3 regions of the Kumtagia sp. genome follow, and region 3 is predicted to be linked to each of the others. Evidence: predicted binding sites of a transcription regulator. Region 3 holds the regulator's gene; each other region holds the start of a gene.

Region 1 (4,769 bases), on a different contig from region 3:
GATAGACCTGCTCGGCGCCGCACAGCGCGCAGGGCTTGTCGAAACGCTGCACCTCGAACGGATGGTCCTCGAAGTCGAGGCTGACGACCTCGGTGTGCGGCGGCAGCGCGTAGATGCGCTTCTCGCGGCCGGCGCCGAAGAGCTGGAGCGCCGCCGACATGTGCATCTTCGGGTTGTCGAATTTCGGCGTCGGCGAGGGATCCATCACATAGCGGCCCTCGACCTTCACCGGGTAGGCATAGGTTGTCGCGATGTGGCCGTTGCGGGCGATGTCCTCGTAGAGCTTGACATGCATCAGCCCGTATTCCTCCAGCGCATGCATCTTGCGCGTCTCGGTCTCGCGCGGCTCGAGGAAGCGCAGCGGCTCGGGGATCGGCACCTGGTAGACCAGCACCTGGCCCTCATGCAGCGGCTGCTCGGGAATGCGGTGGCGGGTCTGGATGATGGTCGCGTTGCTGGTGCTGGTCGTCGTCCCGATGCCCGCGACGCGCTGGAAGAATTTTCGGATCGACACGGCGTTGGTGGTGTCGTCCGCGCCCTGGTCGATGACTTTCAGCACGTCGTCCGGCCCGAGGATCGCGGCCGTGACCTGCACACCGCCGGTGCCCCAGCCATAGGGCATCGGCATCTCTCGGCTGGCGAACGGCACCTGGTAGCCGGGGATGGCGATCGCCTTCAGGATCGCGCGCCGGATCATGCGCTTGGTCTGCTCGTCGAGGTAGGCGAAGTTGTAGGTGGGCGCGTTCACTCTGCCGCCTCCTTCATGTCCGGGAGGCTCTCGTCCCGTGGCTCCGCGTGTTCGGCGCGCATCGAGCGCACGAGGCCGAGCTCGGCCTGGAAGTCGACATAATGCGGCAGCTTCAGGTGCTCGACGAAGCCGGTCGCCTGAACGTTGTCGCAGTGGGAGATGACGAACTCCTGGTCCTGCGGCGGCGCGACGATGTCCTCGCCCAACTCCTCGGCGCGCAGCGCGCGGTCGCACAGGGCCATCGCCATCGCCTTGCGTTCGGACTGGCCGAAGACCAGGCCGTAGCCGCGCGTGAACTGCGGCGGCGCCTTGGCCGATCCCTTGAACTGGTTCACCATCTGGCATTCGGTGAGCTGCACGCGGCCGACCGGCACGGCGAAGCCGAGCTCCGGCGAAAAGACCTCCACCTCCACCTCGCCGATGCGGATTTCGCCGGCAAAGGGGTGGGAACGGGCGTAGCCGCGCTGCGTCGAATAGCCGAGCGCCAGGAGAAAACCTTCGTCGCCGCGCGACAGGCTTTGCAGCCGCATGGCGCGCGACAGCGGAAACTCCATCGGCGTCTGGTTGATGTCGCCCGGCTCTTCGAGCGGCGACGGGTCGAGGTCCTCCTCGATCAGACCCTCGGCGCCCAGGATGTCGGCGATGCGCGATACCGGCTCTTCGGCGCCCATGCGCAGGCGGCCCGGTTCCACTTCGGCATCGCCGTCCAGTTCCTCGTCGAGCAGGCGGTGCGTGTAGTCGAAGGTCGGGCCGAGCAGCTGTCCGCCGGGAAGATCCTTGTAGCAGGCGGAGACCCGCCGCTCGATCAGCATGGCGCCGGTGTCGACCGGCTCGGCGTAGCCGAAGCGGGGAAGGGTCGTGCGATAGGCGCGGACCAGGAAGATCGCCTCGATCAGGTCACCGCGCGCCTGCTTGATCGCCAGCGCCGCCAGCCGGCGATCGTAGAGCGAGCCCTCGCTCATCACGCGATCGACGCCGAGCGCCAGCTGCTCGGCGATCTGGTCCAGCGTCAATGCCGGCACCGAACGGTCGCCGCGGCGGCGGTCGGCCAGCAGGTGATGGGCATTGTCGATGGCGGCTTCCCCGCCCTTGACGGCGACATACATGGCTCAGCCCTCCTGCTCTACGAGGCGCGCCGAGCGCGGCAGACAGGCGAGCGCATCGCCGGCCGTCAGGATCAGGTCGACGCCGCGCGGGAAGCGCCTCGTATTCTCCGCCCATTGCGCGGCGAAATCGGCCGGCAGGCCGCGCGGGGCGATGGTTGCTTCACGCTTGATGCCCGGCCCGCGGAAGGTCAGCGGAGGCCCACTCTCCAGGGATTCGAGCTGAAGGATCAACGTGGTCGAGCGGTCCGGATATTCCTGCGTGCCCTGCGCGAACTGGTCGAGCGGCGGCATGCCGGCCGGATCGCCGAACAGCGCGAAGGTGGCTTCGTCCGGCGCGCTGGCAAAGCGGGTGCCGGTGTGAAAGCCCAGCCAGGCCCGAACCGCTTCGCTTCCGCTTAGCAAAGGGTCCAGCCAGACGGGTGTGTCGGCATCCATCAAGGTGCATGCAATGGCGCCGGCCAGCGGCGTCAGCGGCGCGGGCGGTGTCGCATTCGGCCCGATTCTCACGATGCCGGCCGGTCGCGCCATCGCATCCATGACGGCGCGGAACGTCGCCTGGGCTTCCAGCACCGGTTCGGCGAACCCGCCCTCGAGCATGTGCGCCTCGGCTTGCATCAGTCTTCTCCGCGCACCAGGGTGAAGAAATCGACCCGCGTCGCGGCCGTCTGCTGCCGGCGGGTCTCGTCGGCCCGGTCCAGTTCCTCCTGCATCGGCGCGACCACTTCCGCGTCGATCAGCGCCGCGGTCTCCAGATTCTGGCAGAGCGCGTCGATGATTGCCGAAAGCCGCGCCTTGGTGCCGTCGCGTCCCAGCGCCATGGCATGGCCGACCGATCCGTCCTCCAGCCTGACGCTGGCGCGCGTCACCGTCGCCTCGCCGAGATTGAAGGCTTCGCCGGTGCCGCCGATGCGCCCGCGCAGCATGACCAGGCCGGATTCCGGATCGCGCAGGGTCTTGTGCGCGGGATCGAGGCCCAGCCTGTCCCATAGTTCCTGCAGCCGGCCGGCCTTGCAGCGCGCCAGAACCGACATGCGGTTCTTCCGGGCGGCAATGTGGGCTTCTGCTTCCATCGGCATTCTCAATTTGTATATTGATCTAGACAACACGATAAGTTAACCCATGCCTAGCGCGTCCGCATGACGGGCGGATGACAAACGGGCAGGCGGCCGGAATGGAAAAGAGGTCAGGGCTTCAGCGTGGTGTCGGCGTCGCCTTGTGGCGGCAGATCGCCGACGGCATCCGCCACGGCATCGCGACCGGGCTGGCCGATGCGAACGGCCGGCTGCCGCCCGAATCCCGGCTCGCCGAACGCTTTGGCGTCAATCGGCATACGGTGCGCGCCGCGATCTCGGCGCTGGCGCATGAAGGCGTGCTGCAATCGGAACAGGGACGCGGTACCTATGTCCGCCGCCAGAAGCGGCTGATCTACCCGATCGGCGAGCGCACGCGGTTTTCCGCCGGCCTGCACGACCAGGCGCGCGAGACGCGCAGCGAAATGATGAGCGCGATGATCGAGCCGGCGCGCGAGCCGATCGCCTCGGCGCTCGGCCTCGAGGCCGGGGCTCGATCGATACGCATCGAGAGCCTCGGGACGGCCGACGGCGTGCCGGTGTCGCGCGCCACCTCATGGTTCGACGCGGAACGCTTCCCGGGGATCGCCGACATCTATGCAACGACCGGTTCGATCACCGAGGCGCTGGCGGCCTGCGGCGTCGCCGACTATCGCCGCGCCTCGACCGGAATAGAGGCGCGCCACGCCGACGAGGTCGACAGGCAGGAGCTGCGGCTTGCGCCCGGCGCCATCGTCATCGTCACCCGGGCGCTCAACGCCGACCTGTCCGGCACGCCGATCCAGTATTCGGTGACGCGGTTCCCGGCCGATCGCGTCGAACTGGTCGTCGGAACCGGACGTGCAGCTGTTTGAGCGGCGCCTTGCCTTGCGGCCCCTCCTGCCTTCGCTATCGTATGTTGCCTCGTGCCGCGGGATTTGTGCCATAAGACCGGTCGCCCCACGAAAACGATTCCATGTCGCAGACCCAAAGCCTTTTCGATCCGCTGATTGGCCGTGACGGCGCCGAGCATCCGCTTGCCGTGCTGAAGCGCGTCTACGGCTATGCCGCGTTTCGCGGCAAGCAGGCCGCCGTCGTCGAGCGGGTCGTGGCGGGTGGCGATGCCGTGGTGCTTTTTCCGACCGGCGCCGGCAAGTCGCTCTGCTTCCAGGTTCCGGCGCTTTGCCGCCGCGGCGTGGGCATCGTCGTTTCGCCGCTGATCGCGCTGATGCGCGATCAGGTGGAGGCCCTGAGACAGCTCGGCGTACGCGCCGCCGCGCTGAATTCCTCGCTGACGCGCGAAGAGTTTTCGGAGGTCCGCCGAGCGATCTCCGCCGACGATCTCGACCTTCTCTACGTCACGCCCGAGCGCATCGTAACGCCCGGCTTCCGCGACCTGATCGGCAATGCCAGGATCGCGCTGTTTGCGATCGACGAGGCGCACTGCGTCTCTCAATGGGGGCACGACTTCCGGCCGGAATATCGCGAGCTCGGCCATCTTGCCGCGCATTTTCCGGGCGTGCCCCGCATCGCACTGACGGCGACGGCCGACCCGCATACCCGCATGGACATCATCGAGCGGCTGGGCCTCGAGGACGCCGAGGTGTTCACGACGTCGTTCGACCGCCCCAACATTGCCTATGAGATCGTCGAGCGCGACCAGCCGCGCCAGCAACTCCTGCGCTTCCTGTCGCGCCACAAGGGATCGAGCGGCATCGTCTACTGCCTGTCGCGCGCCAAGGTCGAGGACACGGCCGAATGGCTGAACGGACAGGGCATCCGCGCGCTCGCCTATCATGCCGGCATGGACCGCGGTGTGCGCGACGCCAATCAGGACGCCTTTCTAAGGGAGGAGGGCCTCTGCCT
Region 2 (4,769 bases), on a different contig from region 3:
CATCGACGGCGCGGGTGACGCCCTCGGGATCGAGCTTGCCGGTGGAGACGATGCCGCGACCGAGACCGGCCAGCATCTTCTCGTTGAAGAGCACCGTGGGCGACCGGGCGATCCCCTCATAGATGACGAGGCGAATCGAGTTCGACCCGATGTCGATGATGGAGACCGGACTGCGATCCTGCAGCCGACCCTGCGATTGCGACTGCATCAGGTGGCGGTCGCAGCCGCCTTCTTGCGACGACGGAACGGAGCGATCTGCTTGGGAGCGTGGCTCTTGAGCGCAACGCCGCGCCCGGACAGGCTGGGATTGGTCATGAAATATTCCTGGGCGTTGAACGGTTCCTCGCCCTCGTCCGGCGCGATCCGCCGCGAGGTGCCGTCAGGCAATACTTCAAAGCTCTGCTGGTTGTCCATGATGTTGCCGAGCATGATCTGGCCCAGCACCTGTTCATGCACAGTGGGATTGGTGATGGGCACCAGGGTCTCGACGCGGCGGTCGAGATTGCGCGGCATCATGTCGGCCGAGCTGATATAGAGGATGGCCTCGTCGTCCGGCAGGCCGTGGCCGTTGCCGAAGCAGAAGATGCGGCTGTGTTCGAGGAAACGGCCGACGATCGACTTCACCCGGATGTTGTCGGACAGGCCCGGCACCTGCGGCCTGAGGCAGCAGATGCCGCGCACCACGAGGTCGATCTCGACGCCGTTGCGACTCGCCTCGTAGAGCGCGTCGATGACCGTCGGATCGACGAGCGAATTCATCTTCATCCAGATGCGCGCCGGGCGCCCGCCGCGGGCGTGCTCGATCTCGTCGGCTATGTGCTTGAGAATGCGGCTGCGCAGCGTCAGCGGCGACATGGCGATCGCCATCTCCTCGGCAGGCTCGGCATAGCCGGTGATGTAGTTGAAGATGTGGGCGACGTCGCGGGCGATGCGCGGGTCGGTCGTGAAGAACGACAGGTCGGTGTAGATGCGCGCGGTGATCGGATGGTAGTTGCCGGTGCCGAGATGCACGTAGTTGCGCAGCCGGCCGTCCTCGCGGCGCACCACCAGCGACATCTTGGCATGGGTCTTCAGCTCGAGGAAGCCGAACACCACCTGCACGCCGGCGCGCTCCAGGTCGCGCGCCCAGCGGATGTTGGCTTCCTCGTCGAAGCGCGCCTTGAGCTCGACCAGCGCGGTGACCGACTTGCCGGCCTCGGCGGCATCCACCAGCGCGCGCACGATCGGGCTGTCGTTGGAGGTGCGGTAGAGCGTCTGCTTGATCGCGACGACGTCCGGATCGACGGCGGCCTGGCGCAGAAACTGCACCACCACGTCGAAGGACTCGTAGGGATGGTGGACGACGATGTCCTTCTCGCGGATCGCCGCGAAACAATCGCCGCGATGCTCGCGGATGCGCTCGGGAAAGCGCGGATTGTACGGCACGAACTTCAGGTCGTCGCGGGCGACGGCGACGATCTCGGAGATCTGGCCGAGCGCCAGCGGACCGTCGATGACGCTGATGCGGCTCGACGACACGCCGAGTTCGCCGGCGACGAAATCGCGCAGTTCCGCCGGCATCCGGCCGTCGAACTCGATGCGGATGACCGAGCCGCGCCGGCGCCGCTTCAGCGCCGTCTCGAACAGCCGCACCAGATCCTCCGATTCCTCCTCGACCTCGATGTCGCTGTCGCGGATGAGGCGGAAGGTGCCGGAGCCTTGCAGCTCGTAGCCCGGAAACAGCCGGCCGATGAAGATGCCGACCGCCTCCTCGAGCGGGATGAAGCGCACCTTGGACTTGCCGTTGGCCGACTTGCCGTCCGGCAGCCGGATGTAGCGCTTCAGCGCCACCGGCAGCCTCAGCAGGGCGTTCATCTCCTCGCGATCCTTCAGATGCCTCAGCTGGAGAGCGATCGAGAAGCCGAGATTGGGAATGAACGGGAACGGATGCGCGGGGTCGATCGACAGCGGCGTCATCACCGGAAAAATCTGCTCCTGGAAATGGTCCTCCAGCCAGGCCTGCTCCTCCCTGGTCAGCGCCTCGGCCGTCAGGGTCTCTATTCCCTCGGCCTTCAGCAGCACCATCAGCGCGGCGAGGCTGGTCTGCTGGTCCTCCTGCAGGCGGCTGACCTCGAGCAGCAACTGCTCGAGCTGCTGCTCGGGCGTGCGCCCGTCGGGGCTGCGCAGCGTGATGCCCTCGCGCACCTGGCCGGCGAGGCCGGCGACGCGCACCATGAAGAACTCGTCGAGATTGGCGGCGGAGATCGACAGGAAGCGCACGCGCTCCAGCAGCGGATGATGATCGTTCTGCGATTCCTCCAGCACCCGGCGGTTGAACTGCAGCCACGAGAACTCGCGGTTGACGAAACGGTCGGGATTGCCCGCGGCCGCGTCGCCCGCCGGCACCTCGGCGGTCGCGAACTCGGTCTGCAATGGTCTCAGTTCGTTCATGGCGGCAAAACCCCGGCTATCGCCCGCACCTAACGCGGCAAGCCTACCTCCTGACAGGCGAATGTGACAGTTTGATTTCAGAAAGCGCAAGACGATTGGCGGACGGCATCGAGCCTGATAAGAGGCTGCCAGAACTTTCAGGAGACAGCGATGGCCGGCGGTTCCATTCCCCATTTCCAGAACGACGCGGGGCATGCGGCGATCGACATCGGCGTCAAGGAGTTCATGTGCGTGGGCGCCAATCCGCCCTTCGACCATCCGCATGTCTTCCTCGACATGGGCGCCGAGGACGAGAAGGTCTGCCCCTACTGCTCGACGCTCTTCCGCTACGACCCGGCGCTGAAGGCGACCGAGACGCGCCCCGACGGCTGCTTTTACCACCAGCGTTCGGCAGCCTGACCCACGGCCCGGCGGGGCCGCGGTGCCCGTCGACCACCCGTCCGACATCATCGTCGCCGGCGCCGGCATCGCCGGGCTTACCGCGGCGCTCGCCTTTTCCACACGCGGCTTTCCCGTCCGGGTGTTCGAGCGCTCGCCGGAACTGCGCGACATCGGCGCCGGGCTGCAACTCTCCCCCAACGCGACGCGCATCCTCGGCCGGTTGGGCGTGCTTGGCGACATCGAAGCCGTCGCCGTCCGTCCGCCCGCCATCGTGCTGCGCCGTGCCAGGGATCTGCGGGAACTCGCCCGCGTCCCGCTCGGCGAGCAGGCGGAAGCGCGCTGGGGGGCGCCTTATCTGGTCGTCCACCGCGCCGATCTACAGGCGGTACTGCTGGCGGCGATCGCGCGCCACGGCACGATCAGGATCGAGACCGGCGCCACTGTGCTCGGCATGACGGCCGGCGCTGATGGCGCGGCGACGTCCGTTCAAACCGGCGACGCCGTGCACGGCGGTCCCTTGCAGACCGTCGTGGGCCGGCTGGTCGTCGGCGCCGACGGCGTGTGGTCCGGGCTGCGCCAAAAGATGCACCCGGCGGGTGGCATGAGCCGCTTTGCAGGCCATGTCGCCTGGCGCCGTACGCTCTCCGCCAACCATCCGCTGGCCGCCGGCCTGTCGCTCGGCAGCGCGGTCAACGCCTTCCTGCATCCGGGCTTTCACCTCGTCGCCTATCCGGTGCGGGCCGGCGCCGAAGTCAACCTCGTGGCCTTCACGCCGGGCAGGAGCCTGGCCGAGGACTGGTCCGCCAAAACCGACCCGGAGCCGCTGCGCCGGGCGATGGAGCATACGGCACGCCCCCTCGCCGCGCTCGCCGACGACGACGCGGCATGGACGGCGTGGCCGATCCATACCGCCGACGACAACCATCGCTGGACCGATCCCGGCGGCCTCACGCTGATCGGCGACGCGGCGCATGCGATGACGCCGTTCGCCGCGCAGGGGGCGGCTATGGCGATCGAGGATGCGGACACGCTTGCCGCCTTCGTCGCGGCGCGGCCGGACAGGCTTGCCGAGGCGCTGGCGGACTGGGAGGCGTCACGCCGCCCGCGCATCAGCCGCGTCGCCCGGCGCGGCGCCTTCAACCGCTTCGTCTGGCATGCGGCTGGGCCGGTCGCGCGGGCGCGCGATCTCGCGCTCGCCCTGCGGGCGCCCGAAAAGCTGATGGCCGATCTGGATTGGCTCTACGGGCCGGAGAACAAGCCCGGCTGAGCACCGGCCTCAATTGTACAGGTCGAGCGACCAGCGCAGCGTCGCCGGCAACGGACTCCACAGGCCGGTGGTGATGCCTGCCTCGCGCAAGGCGCGGGCCGTCCAGGTGTTGCAGCCGAGCAGCGCGGTGAAAGTGCCGTCGGCCTCGTAGAACTTGTCGAAGCGGCCGTAGCCGACGCCCGGAATGATCAGCGGCCCTTCGGCGTCGTCGAAAAAGCTGTCGCGAATGAAGGCCAGCATCGCGGTGAACTGCCGCTCGTCGACCTCGAAGCCGGCGACATCGGGATGCGGCTCGGCGATGGCGCCGGCGATGTCGATGTGCATGGCCGCGCGGTCGAGCGTCAGGCCGCGCAGCAGGGGCAGCGGCCGCAACTGATCCCAGGTCGGCGTGGCGATGTAGAACTCGCGGCTGCCGCGGCCGAACACGAGATACTTGACCTCCGGCGCGTCGAGCGGCATGCCGTCGCGCAGGAGGAAGCCGAACGTCTCCACCACCTCGTCGTCCACCGGCACGGCGATGTCGGTGTGGATCGGGTTGGACAGCACAAGAATCCGGCGCGTCTTCGGCCCTTCGTCGGCCGCCACCCCGAGCAGCGGCCGCGGCACCAGCGCGCCCAGCGCGACCACCGCCGCGAACAGGCCGACGGCCCACGCCATCATGCGGAAAAGCCGCCTCATTCCCATCTCCTAT
Region 3 (4,769 bases):
CGGCCGAGCCGCAGCCCGCGAAGCCGGCTGCCGTCGCCGGCGTGGTTGCACCGGCGTTTGCAGACACCACATTTGTCGATGATGAAAGCGAACCGACGCAGCCGCCCTTGCCGGACGATCCCGGCGTCGACCCTGACGAGGCCGCCAAGCCCCGGCGGCGCTTCAGCCTGTTCTGATGAGTGACCCCTCGATGCTCGAACGCATGATCTCCTTCCTCAAGGAGCTGCCGCGCAACGGCGGCACCGCCGCGCGCGGCGACGATCCGCGGGTCGCCGCGGCGGCGCTGATGTATCATGTGATGGATGCGGACGGCGTGCGCCAGGACGCCGAGTGGGACCGCATCAAGCAGCTGCTCGGCGAAACCTACCACATTGGCGGGCGCGAGCTCGACGATCTCGTCAATGCCGGCGAGAACGCCGAGCACGAGGCGATCGACCTCTACGCCTTCACCAGCGTGCTTAACCGGCATCTCGACGACGAGGGCCGCATCGCTTTCATCCGGCTGATGTGGGACGTCGTCTATGCCGACGGCGTGCTGCACGAGCTCGAGGACAACACGCTGTGGCGGGTGGCGGAACTGCTCGGCGTCGACGGCCGCGACCGCGTCCTGGCGCGGCAGGACGCGGCACGCAGGGTTCCAGGAGCCAAGGGCACGCCATCGAATGAGTAGGCTGGGGGCGGACGCCGGTCGACCGCGCGTCCTCGTCGTGCTGCATCAGGAAACATCCAGCCCCGGGCGGGTCGGCCACATGCTGATCGAGGCGGGGTTCGAACTCGACGTCCGGCGGCCGCCGCTCGGCGACGCGCTGCCGGAGACGCTTGTCCACCATGCCGGCGCCGTTGTCTTCGGCGGGCCGATGAGTGCCAACGATCCCGAGGATTTCGTCAGGCGCGAGACCGACTGGCTGGCCGTGCCGCTGAAGGAGAACCGTCCCTTTCTCGGCATCTGCCTCGGCGCGCAGATGCTGGTCAACCATCTCGGCGGCAAGGTCGAAGGCCACCGCGACGGGCTGGTCGAGATCGGCTGGTATCCGCTCAAGGCCACCGACGACGGCAGGAAACTGATGCACTGGCCGGAGATGGTCTACCAGTTCCACCGCGAGGGCTTTTCGCTGCCTTCCGGCGCCTCGCTGCTGGCCACCGCCGAGCACTATCCCAACCAGGCCTTCCGCTACGGCGACAACGCCTGGGGCATCCAGTTCCATGCCGAGCTGACGCGGGTGATGATGCACCGCTGGGTGGTGCGCGGCGCGCACCGCTTCGAGCTGCCGGGCGCGCAGCCCGGCCGCGACCATCTCGGCGGCCGCATGATCTGGGACATGCACCTCAAGCGCTGGCTGGCGGAATTTCTCGAAACGGTGTTCGGAAAACCGGAGGTCGGCTGACCGCGAGCCTCAATGCTCGGTCAGCGCCTCGTTGAGCAGGTCGAGATCGACGTAGAAATAGCGCACCAGGCAGAGCTGGACCTCTTCGGCGTCGAAGCCGTGGCTCCTCAGATAGGAGACCGATTCGTAGATCGCCCGCCGGTCGACGAGCTTGGTCTTGATGCCGCCCTGCGCCTCGATGAAGGCGTCCATCTCGGCAATGTTCCGGTGCTTTGAAAGTGTCTGCATGTGTGCCCCCACATCACACGCACAAGTTTAGCGAATTGTGGATAACAAAATACTAACGATTGCGCGAGCGGTTCGTTGGGGGGCTATTCGTCGCTGATGGCGTAGCCGGCGCCGCGCACGGTGCGGATGACGTCCGGCATCCGTCCGTTGTTCACCGCCTTGCGCAGCCGTCCGACATGCACGTCGACCGTGCGCTCGTCGATATAGATCGTCTCGCCCCAGACGTTGTCGAGGAGCTGTCCGCGCGAAAACACCCGGCCGGGATGCCGCATCATGAATTCGAGCAGGCGGAACTCGGTCGGGCCGAGCCTGATCTCGCTTTTCTTGCGGTAGACGCGATGCGATTCGCGGTCGAGCACGATGTCGCCGACCTTGAGCACGGAGGACAGCACCTCCGGCTTGGCGCGCCGCAGCAGCGCCTTCACCCGCGCCACGAATTCCGGCGTCGAGAACGGCTTGACCAGGTAATCGTCGGCGCCGGTGGCCAGGCCGCGGACCCGGTCGCTCTCCTCGCCGCGCGCCGTCAGCATGATGATCGGCAGGCGCTCGGTCTCCGGCCGCATCCTCAGCCGCCGGCACAGCTCGATGCCGGAGAGCGCCGGCAGCATCCAGTCGAGCACCAGCAGGTCCGGCACGTTCTCCTGCAGCCGGATCTCGGCCTCGTCGCCGCGCGCGACGACCTCGACCTGGTAGCCTTCGGTCTCCAGGTTGTAGCGCAGGAGCACGCCCAGCGGCTCCTCGTCCTCAACCACCATGATTTTTGGAGCGATCATCGCGCCTCGCTTCTACTCGGCCAGCACGGTCGTCGCCGTCTCGTCCTGCTTCGGCCGGTTGGCCGGAAGCTGCGAGCCGGTCAGCACATAATAGGCGTTCTCGGCGATGTTGGTCATATGGTCGCCGATGCGCTCGAGATTCTTGGCGCAGAACAGGAGATGCGTGCAGGCGGTGATGTTGCGCGGATCCTCCATCATGTAGGTGAGGAGCTCGCGGAACACCGAGGTGTATTTGAGGTCGATCTTCTCGTCGTCGACGCGAAGCGTCCGCAGGTCCTCGGGCTTGCGCGCCGCATAGGCGGCGATCACGCCCTTGATCTGCGCCAGCACCAGCGTCGCCATGTCGTCGATGCCGTGCGACAGGCCGCGCGGCGTCGAGCCCTCGCCGACCGCGCCGACGCGCTTGGCGACGTTCTTGGCGAGGTCGCCGATGCGCTCCAGGTCGCCGGCCATGCGGATGGCGCCGAGCACGGCGCGCAGGTCCTGCGCCATCGGCTGGCGCTTGGCGATCAGCGTGATGGCGCTGTCGTCGATCTCGCGCTGCTTGGCGTCCATCACGGCGTCTTCCGAGATGATGCGCTGCGCCGCCGCCGCGTCGGTATGGAGCAGCGCGCGGATCGCATCGCGGACCATCGAGGCCGCCAGGTCCGACATCTCGCGGATCAGCTTGTCGATGTGCTCGAGATCCTGGTCGAAGGAGGAGACGGTATGTTCGCCCATTGCAGCTTTCCTCAATACCCACTCAGCCGAAGCGGCCGGTGATGTAGTCCTGCGTGCGCTTGTCGTCGGGATTGGTGAACATCTTGTCGGTCGCCCCCTCCTCGACGAGATAGCCCAGATGGAACATGGCGGTGCGCTGCGACACGCGCGCCGCCTGCTGCATGGAATGGGTCACGATGACGATGGTGTAGTTCTGCTTGAGCTCGTCGATGAGCTCCTCGACCTTGGCCGTGGCGATCGGGTCGAGCGCCGAGCACGGCTCGTCCATCAGGATCACTTCCGGCGACACGGCGATGGCGCGGGCGATGCACAGGCGCTGCTGCTGGCCGCCGGAAAGCCCGGTGCCGGGCTCGTTCAACCGGTCCTTGGCCTCGTTCCACAGCGCCGCCTTCTTGAGGCTCGACTCGACGATCTGGTCCAGTTCGGACTTGTTCTTGGCGAGCCCGTGGATCTTCGGTCCGTAGGCGACGTTCTCGTAGATCGACTTGGGGAACGGGTTGGGCTTCTGGAACACCATGCCGACGCGGGCGCGCAGCTCGACCACGTCGATCTTCGGGTCGTAGACGTCCTCACCGTCAAGCGTGATCTTGCCAGTCACGCGGGCCGAGTCGATGGTGTCGTTCATGCGGTTGAGGCAGCGCAGGAAGGTCGACTTGCCGCAGCCCGACGGGCCGATCAGCGCCGTCACCTGGTTCTGCCGGACGTCGAGGTCGACGTCGAACAGCGCCTGCTTGTCGCCGTAGAAGACGCCGACCTTGCGGCCCTGCATCTTGATCACTTCGTTGGGCTTCGCAGTCATACCGCCGCTCACCGCCTCTTCGAGTTTCTCTTGGCTCATGATGTTCATGATATCTGCCCCCGTCTACCAGCGTCTTTCGAATCGCCGGCGCAGCACGATTGCGGTGATGTTCATCGCCATGAGGAACACCAGCAGGATGATGATGGCGCCGGACATGCGCTCGACGAAGGCGCGTTCGGCCTCGTTCGCCCACATGTAGATCTGCACCGGCAGCGCCGTGGCCGGATCGAGCGGCGTCTTCGGATAGTCGGCGACGAAGGCCACCATGCCGATCAGCAGCAGCGGCGCGGTCTCGCCGAGCGCGCGGGCGAGCCCGATGATCGTGCCCGTCAGGATGCCGGGCGTGGCCAGCGGCAGCACGTGCTGGAACACGGTCTGCGTCTTGGAGGCGCCGAGCCCGAGCGCGGCCGAGCGGATCGACGGCGGCACCGCGGCCAGCGCGGCGCGCGTCGCGATGATGATGGTGGGCAGCGTCATCAGCGTCAGCACCAGGCCGCCGACCAGGGCAGCCGAGCGCGGCAGGCCGAGGAAGTTGATGAAGACGGCGAGGCCGAGCAGGCCGAACACGATCGACGGGACCGCGGCCAGGTTGTTGATGTTGACCTCGATGATGTCGGTGAGCCGCGTCTTCTTGGCGAATTCCTCGAGGTAGATCGAGGCGGCGACGCCGATCGGCAGCGCCAGCAGCAGCACGATCGCCATCATGTAGAGCGAGCCGATGATCGCGACACCCATGCCGGAGGTCTCGGGCCGGCTCGAGGCGCCGTAGGTGAACAGGCCGGTGTTGAACTTGCCGGCCATCGCCCCTTCGGCGCGCAGCTGGTCCATCCAGCCGATCTGCCGGTCGGAGACCTTGCGGTTGCC

What was found. The regulator PhoB, encoded in region 3, activates phosphate uptake and scavenging genes when phosphate is short. The targets are predictions, from matches to a motif close to TGTCATNNANCTGTCAT.
Region 1: the regulator PhoB is predicted to act here: its motif matches at 2,991-3,007, upstream of phnF (phosphonate metabolism transcriptional regulator PhnF).
Region 2: the regulator PhoB is predicted to act here: its motif matches at 2,494-2,510, upstream of AC5JDC_RS01905 (RNA degradosome polyphosphate kinase).

The regions. Positions count from the first base shown of each region.
Region 1 is NZ_JCACER010000107.1:57,382-62,150, forward strand. Features, by position in the region: gene AC5JDC_RS28025 (alpha-D-ribose 1-methylphosphonate 5-phosphate C-P-lyase PhnJ) at 1-697, opposite strand, end outside; gene AC5JDC_RS28030 (carbon-phosphorus lyase complex subunit) at 745-1,854, opposite strand; gene phnH (phosphonate C-P lyase system protein PhnH) at 1,858-2,469, opposite strand; gene phnG (phosphonate C-P lyase system protein PhnG) at 2,469-2,924, opposite strand; gene phnF (phosphonate metabolism transcriptional regulator PhnF) at 3,026-3,778, shown strand; gene recQ (DNA helicase RecQ) at 3,880-4,769, shown strand, end outside.
Region 2 is NZ_JCACER010000005.1:58,992-63,760, reverse strand. Features, by position in the region: gene ppx (exopolyphosphatase) at 1-208, opposite strand, end outside; gene AC5JDC_RS01905 (RNA degradosome polyphosphate kinase) at 208-2,430, opposite strand; gene AC5JDC_RS01900 (zinc-finger domain-containing protein) at 2,581-2,829, shown strand; gene AC5JDC_RS01895 (FAD-dependent monooxygenase) at 2,852-4,078, shown strand; gene AC5JDC_RS01890 (TIGR02117 family protein) at 4,088-4,756, opposite strand.
Region 3 is NZ_JCACER010000001.1:68,128-72,896, reverse strand. Features, by position in the region: gene AC5JDC_RS00335 (heme biosynthesis protein HemY) at 1-176, shown strand, start outside; gene AC5JDC_RS00330 (tellurite resistance TerB family protein) at 191-670, shown strand; gene AC5JDC_RS00325 (glutamine amidotransferase) at 663-1,385, shown strand; gene AC5JDC_RS00320 (hypothetical protein) at 1,395-1,613, opposite strand; gene phoB (phosphate regulon transcriptional regulator PhoB) at 1,697-2,386, opposite strand; gene phoU (phosphate signaling complex protein PhoU) at 2,399-3,106, opposite strand; gene pstB (phosphate ABC transporter ATP-binding protein PstB) at 3,129-3,953, opposite strand; gene pstA (phosphate ABC transporter permease PstA) at 3,969-4,769, opposite strand, start outside.